DNA from 3 places in the Nocardia sp. NPDC050435 genome. Region 3 is predicted to be linked to each of the others. Evidence: riboswitches for the same ligand, from Rfam matches in the RefSeq annotation. Region 3 holds a riboswitch; each other region holds the start of a gene.
What was found. A riboswitch is a leader RNA that binds a small molecule or an ion and turns the genes downstream of it on or off. The one in region 3 is predicted to bind cobalamin.
Positions count from the first base shown of each region.

Region 1: another riboswitch for cobalamin. It lies ahead of AB0I43_RS04190 (ABC transporter substrate-binding protein); the one in region 3 lies ahead of AB0I43_RS25425 (ABC transporter substrate-binding protein).
Region 2: another riboswitch for cobalamin. It lies ahead of AB0I43_RS40475 (iron ABC transporter permease); the one in region 3 lies ahead of AB0I43_RS25425 (ABC transporter substrate-binding protein).

Region 1 covers NZ_JBFAJW010000001.1:866,009-868,268, forward strand. Annotated here, with positions in the region: gene AB0I43_RS04190 (ABC transporter substrate-binding protein) at 1-956, opposite strand, end outside; cobalamin riboswitch at 971-1,161, opposite strand; cobalamin riboswitch at 1,227-1,447, shown strand; gene metE (5-methyltetrahydropteroyltriglutamate--homocysteine S-methyltransferase) at 1,587-2,260, shown strand, end outside.
Region 2 covers NZ_JBFAJW010000023.1:7,179-9,438, reverse strand. Annotated here, with positions in the region: gene AB0I43_RS40480 (alpha/beta hydrolase) at 1-1,068, opposite strand, end outside; cobalamin riboswitch at 1,200-1,333, shown strand; gene AB0I43_RS40475 (iron ABC transporter permease) at 1,388-2,260, shown strand, end outside.
Region 3 covers NZ_JBFAJW010000008.1:355,027-357,286, reverse strand. Annotated here, with positions in the region: gene AB0I43_RS25430 (GAP family protein) at 1-690, shown strand, start outside; cobalamin riboswitch at 854-1,070, shown strand; gene AB0I43_RS25425 (ABC transporter substrate-binding protein) at 1,099-2,136, shown strand; gene AB0I43_RS25420 (iron chelate uptake ABC transporter family permease subunit) at 2,133-2,260, shown strand, end outside.

The DNA.
Region 1 (2,260 bases), on a different contig from region 3:
ACCGCGGTGTCGGTGAAGATGCCCGCCTTCAGGTTCATCTCCACCAGCAGCGACTGCAACGCCTGCTCCGAGGACAGCACGTGCATGTCCTTGTCACCCTGCAACTCCAGCTTGGCCGAGGTGGAGGGATAGAACGCCATGTCGGCCTCGCCGCTGCGCACACCGGCCAGGCGGGCCTGCTCGTCGGGCACCACCCGGACCGTGATCCCCTTCAGTGGCGGAGTGCCCTCCCAGTGCTTGCTGTAGGGGGCGAGCACCAGGTTCTCCGGGGTCCACGCGGTGATCGCGTACGGGCCCGAGTACGCGCCCGCGCCGACGATCTTCGCCGAATCACCGCCGGCGGCCTCCATGGCCGCGACGTCGTAGATCTGCAGCGAGTTGTCCCGCGCGGCGAGCGCCGCGGGCACCATCGCGTTCGGGGTGGGTGTGGTCAGCACGACCTTGTCGCCGTCCGCGACCACCGTCGTGGCCGCGTCCAGATACACCCGGGCCGCGGCCGAGCGCGCGATCTGCCTGGTCAGGGCCGCGGCCACGGCGGGGGCGTCGACCGGCTTGCCGTTCTGGAAGGTCACGCCGGGGCGCAAGCGCACCACCCAGCGGGTGTCGCCGTCGCGGGTGACCGATTCCGCCAGCCACGGCGCGACCTCGCCGGATTCGGTGATCTGCAGCAGGTTCTCCGCGACTCCCCAGTCGAAGAGCCAGTTGGTGCCGGTGCCGATCGGGTCCAGTCCGGCGATCTTGTAGGAGTTGTAGATCGTCAGCGTGCCGTCGCCGGCGGCGCGCAGCGCGCGAGCCGAAGCCGCCGCGCCGCCGTCGTCGGACGCACAGCCGGTGAACACCATGGCGACTGCGAGCAGCCCTGCCAGGGTGGCCGCGACCCGGGACCGACGACGTCGTTCCGGAGCGTGGCCGGGTAGCCGCGCGGCGCTGGGCCGGCGGCGAGTGAGCACTCGCATTCTCATCCTCGTGAAGCTCGATCCTGAAGTGGCGCAGGTATCCTGGCTCCCGGATCGACGCTCGCCTTCGGCCTTCCAACCCAGGAAGGTCGTGGCCATGGATGAAGGTTCGCTCCTCGGTCACAGTTGCGGGACAGCCCCGGATTCGCACCGGTGTTCCCTGCGGGAGTGAACCTAGCAGCCGGGGCCAGCTATATTCATCTGGCAGCTGGTTCGCCGGAGGTGGAGTCGAGGAGCCCCTGATCCACCCGAGGCGTCGAAGCCCGGGCTTGTGTTCGCACAGGCGCGGGTGAGAGGGAACCCGGTGAGAATCCGGGACTGTCCCGCAGCGGTAAGTGGGAACGACAGCCGTCACCCGCACTGGGCGCGAGTACGCGATGCCTGGGAAGCGACGGTCGGTAGGACCAGCCCCGGGCCCCGAGCCCGAGGCCGACCCGTTCGAGGGTCGATGCCCACGAGTCCGAAGACCTGCCCGTTGTGCCGGATACGCCGTATCCGGCGGTCGTCGCCTCGTGGATTGGGTGGCACGCCGAGTGGACCCGGGCACGGGAACGATGCTTAGTGGGCTCCGTCAGCGTGCGCTCGTAATGGGTGGCGGCTCTTTCCGTAGCCGAACTCTGGAGTTCACCAATGTCGAACCCCCGCAACACCTTCACCGCCACGGTGCTCGGACTGCCGCGCATCGGGCCCAACCGGGAACTCAAGCGTGCGATCGAGGCCTACTGGGCCGGGCGCTCCGATGCCGCCGCCCTGCACGAGGTCGCCCGCACCCTGCGCACCGCGCAACTCACCGCCGTCCGCGACGCCGGACTCGACTCGGTGCCGGTGGGCACCTTCTCCTATTACGACCACGTCCTCGACACGGCCGTGCTGCTGGGCGCGCTGCCCGAGCGCGTCGGCGGCATCGCCGACGAGCTGGATCGCTATTTCGCCGCCGCGCGCGGCACCGCCGAGGTCGCGCCCCTGGAAATGACCAAGTGGTTCGACACGAACTACCACTACCTGGTGCCCGAGCTCTCGGCCGCGACGGAGTTCTCGCTGCATCCCGAGAAGCCGCTGGCCGAGTTGAAAGAGGCGCTTGCGCTGGGCGTTCCGGCCCGCCCGGTGATCGTGGGGCCGATCACGTTCCTGAAGCTGGCCAAGTCGGTGGACGGCAGTGATCTGCTGGACCGGCTGCCGGATCTGCTGCCGCTCTACGAGCAGTTGCTGGGCCTGCTGGCCGAGGCGGGCGCCGAGTGGGTGCAGCTGGACGAGCCCGCGCTGGTGACCGATCTCACCGAGACCGAGCAGGCGACGGTCTTCAC
Region 2 (2,260 bases), on a different contig from region 3:
CGGGCGCTGGATCGGGTTGGCGTGGCCGGTGTCGCGGGGGAAGGCCACCAGCAGTGTGCCGTCGACGCCGCCGGCGAGGTCGATCAGGACCTGGTGGGAGTACTCGACGTCGACGACCCGGTCGCGCCCGGCCTCGCGCGGGCGGAGAAAGACGACGGCGGGGCGGAGTTTGCCGGGGACGGGGCGGGCGAGGGCGCGCAGGTCGTTGCCCGCGCCGCCCGCGACGATCGCCAGGAACTGCGACTCGATCAGCCCGTTGCTGGCGGCGTCGGGGTTGAAGATCTTGTCGTGCAGCACCCGTTCGGCGGCGTCCCGGAGTTCGGGCATCCGGATTCCCGGGTCGCCGTAGAGACCGCGGTCGACGAATTCGCCGCGCCGGGCATACATCTCGACGATGAACCGCAGGGCGCGGCTTTCGCGGGCGCCGGGTAGCCAGCCCATCCAGCGCACCATGTCCTCGCCGCGGCCCCGGCTTTCCTCGCGGACGGCGTTCAGGTCGACGGGTGTGCAGTCCAGGAGCACGCCGACCAGCCGGCGATCGCTTTCGGTGTGGATGTGGCGGGCCACCTCGAGCGCGATCACTCCGCCCATGCTGTGCCCGACCAGGACGACGTTCTCCACCCCCGACATCAGGGCGGCGCGGACGATGAGGTCCGCGATGACCTTGGTGTCGATACCGCGATTGTCGTATTTGATCGCCCACACCACGCCGAGCCGGGACAGCGACGGCAGCGCTTCGGCGGTGTCGCTCGCGTTGAGGTTGCCGAGCCCGACGAGGTCGACCACGACGGTGTCCCAGTTCTGCTGTTCGCCGGGGGTGGCGACGGGCAGGATCGCCGGTTCGGTGCGGGCCAGGCGGGCTCGCTCCGGCGCGACATCGTGGGTCCAGTACTGGGCGAACGCGACGAGTACCGCGATGAGCACAACTGAGAGCCTGACCAGCGTCACCCTGGTGCGGCGCAGCGTCGTCCAGTCGGCGCCGAGGCGGGTGTCCCGCCAGCGGGCCCGGCGTCGCGCGTCGTCGTAGTCGGTGACGGTGGACGGGTGCCGATCGTCCAACAGCGACATCACTCCACTGTGTCTGCGAAATGGATGGTCCGCCATCGGACTTACCGGTCTGCCCCGAGATAAACCTTCGCTAAGCGAAGGACTTCGCTGCATGCCTGGTCACAGCGTTGCCGAGACCGGCACAGTGGACGAACGGAACAGACCGGTATGGTTCACACCGTCATTTCCGGCGAGTGCGGGAATCCGGTGAGAACCCGGAACGGTCGCGCCACTGTGATCGCCCCAGCGGGCGAGAGTCAGACCTCCCTCGCCGGGACGAACTCCGGAAAGGCCGCGACTTGCCTGCTGAGGAAGCACTACCCGCGTGGACGCGCGCCTGATGGTCCGTGTCCGAAGCGCGGTCGCCCTGCCGGCGCTCGCGGCGCTGCTGGTGTGCGCGATGATCCTGGCCACCGGGTTCGGCGCCGAGACGCTGCCGGTCTCCGCGGTCGTCGACGTGCTGCGGCACCGGTTGTTCGGCGGCGTCACCCCGGATCTGGGCCTGGACACCATCGTCTGGCAGTTGCGGGTACCGCGCACCGTGCTGGCCGCGGTGGTCGGCGCGGGCTTGGCGCTGGCCGGGGCGGCCATGCAGACGCTGGTCCGGAACCCGCTGGCCGATCCCTATCTGCTCGGGGTGTCCTCGGGCGCGGGCGTCGGGGCGGCGGCGGTCATCACCTCCGGACTGTTCGCGGGCGCCGGAATCTGGGCGCTGTCGGCGGGCGCGCTGGCGGGCGCGTTCGCCGCGGCGGCCATGGTTTTCGTCATCGCGGTCGCCCAGGGCGGGTTGACGCCGATGCGACTGGTTCTGACCGGGACCGTGCTCGCGTCCGCGTTCGCCGCGTTCAGCAGCTACCTGGTCTTTCGCAGCAAGGATCCCGCGGCCGCGCAGTCGGTGCTGTTCTGGCTGCTGGGCAGTCTCGCGGGCGCGGACTGGACGAAGCTCGGCCTGCCGCTCGCGGTGGTGGCGCTCAGCGGTGCGGCGCTCTGCGCGCTCAGCGGCTGGCTGGACGCGCTGGCCTTCGGGGCCGACACCGCCGCCGCCATCGGCGTTCCGGTCAAGCAGTTGCGGATCGCGCTGTTCGTGCTGCTCGCGGTGCTGGTGGGTGTGCTCGTCGCGGTCTCCGGCGGGATCGGGTTCGTCGGGCTGGTCATTCCGCACGCGGCGCGTCTCGTCGTCGGTCCGCGTCATCGCAACCTCCTGCCGGCCAGC
Region 3 (2,260 bases):
GCGTTGATCGCCCTGGCACTCGTCGACAGCACCAGTTTCGGCACACTGCTGATCCCGATCTGGCTGCTGCTGGCGCCAGGACGGCTGCGAGCCGGGCGAATCGCGGTCTACCTCACAACGATCGCGACCTTCTACCTCGGAGTCGGCATCCTGCTGGTGCTCGGCGCTGACACAGCGCTGACCGCAGTGCGGAGCATCGACATCCCGCCGGTACCGCTCCGGATCGCGCAACTGATCCTCGGCGCACTCCTCATCGCGCTGAGCTATCGGCTCGAGGCCAGAGCCGCACAGCGCGCCGGCAACCCCGGCAAGATCCAACTCTGGCGGTCCAGGACCATGTCGGGTACCGGCAGCTCGGCCGGCCTCATGAAACTCGCGCTCGTCGCGGCCGCGCTGGAAGTCGCCACCATGCTGCCTTACCTCGCCGCGGTCAGCCTGCTTGCCAACGCCGATCTCGCCTGGCACCTGATCGGAATCACGCTCGCCGCCTACTGCATCGTCATGACCCTGCCCGCCCTCGCCTTGGCCCTGGCCCGCTTCGCCGCGCACCAACGGGTCGATCCCCTCCTGCAACGAATCAACGAATGGCTGAGCCGCAACAGCGCCAAAGCCCTCGGATGGACCGTGGGCGGTATCGGTATCGGCCTCACGCTCAATGCCGCGATCGCCCTGGCCTTCGACCCGGCCTGAACCGACATGATCCGTCCATCTTCTGGCCCGGAAACCAGGACTGCCGACCCTGAATATCCGCGAGTCGGTGCGGGCTCAGGCGGTCAACGCACCACCTCTTCGAGTGCTTCTGATGGTGGGAGTAGATGTATCCGCATTCTCCGCATTCCCAGTGCGGTCGTCCGACCTCGGGTGTGATCTTGGTACAGTCCCGCCAGCCGTGGTGTTCGGGAAATCGGTGTGAAACCGGTGCGGCCCTCGCCACTGTGATCGGGAGCGACAGATCGTCCCGGGCGAGTGACCGTCGTCCGGAGCCACTGGGGCACAGCGCCCTGGGAAGGTAGATCCGCCGCGCACACATCCCGTCAGCCAGGAGACCGGCCACGGCCACGCAGTACCCATTCCACGAGGACCTGGAAGGCCGTCATCTTGACTCCGTCTGTTTTCGCGCGCCTACGCGGCGTCGCGCTGATCGCGTGCGCGACCGTCATCGCCGGTTGCGGTGCGCAACCCGGACAAGCGGCGAACGGTGCGAACGCCGTGACGCGCGCGAATTGTGGCATCGACGTCATCGTTCCTGAATCGCCGCAGCGGATCTACGCCGCGTACCAGCCCGCGATCGAGATCGCGCACGCGCTCGGTGTCACCGATCGGCTTGTCGGTACCGCGTTCCTCGACTCCACCGTGCTGCCCGAATACCAGGACGCGCAGGCGAAGTCGGTCTATGTCGAGAAGCTGCCCAGTCGCGATGAGCTGCTGGCACAGAACCCGGACTTCGTGCTGTCCGGATTCAACGGAGTGTTCGCCAAGTCGGCGCAACAGAGCGTGGGCACCCGCGCAAGCCTCAACAGCCTCGGGGTGCGGACCTGGGTGTTGAGCCCGCTGTGCCCGAGCGCCGACGGTCTGGCCGACGAGGCGATCGACCCGAAGACCGTACGGTTCGACAACGTCTACGCCGACCTGCGCGACCTCGGCGCGCTCTGGGGTGTGCCCGACCGCGCGGACGACGTGGTCGCTCAGTTGAGCGCGCGGATCGAGAGGGTGCGCGCGACCGTAGGTACCGCGCAGCGGCCCCGGGTCGCCGTCGTCACGCCCAAGGACGACGGGTCCTATCAGGTGGCCGGCGGGCTCGACTTCATCACCCAGATCATCGAAGCGGCAGGCGGTGTGAACGCCTTCGCCGACCTCACCGTGCGGCGCAATGTGCCGATCGGTGCGGAAGAGCTCATCGCCCGCGATCCCGACATCATCCTGACCAGTCAGTGCTGCGACGCGTCCTTTACCCGCGCTGATGCGCAACCGCAGGTGGACCGGATCGTCGGCAATCCGGCCTTCGCGAACTCGACCGCCGTCCGGACGGGGAAAGTGCACCCGTTCTTGTTCGCGGACCGGGCCGCCGGCGTCCGGATCGCCCACGCGACCGAACTGGTCGCCGAGTTGATCCATCCTGACCTGTTCGGACGGTGACCCGCGCCCGTCACGGCACCGGTTTGCTCGTTGCCGGTGCCGCGCTCGCCGTGGCCTGCGCCGCTTCGATCCTGATCGGTGCCCACGCCCTGTCTCCGGGCCAGGCGATCGCGGCGTTCGTCGA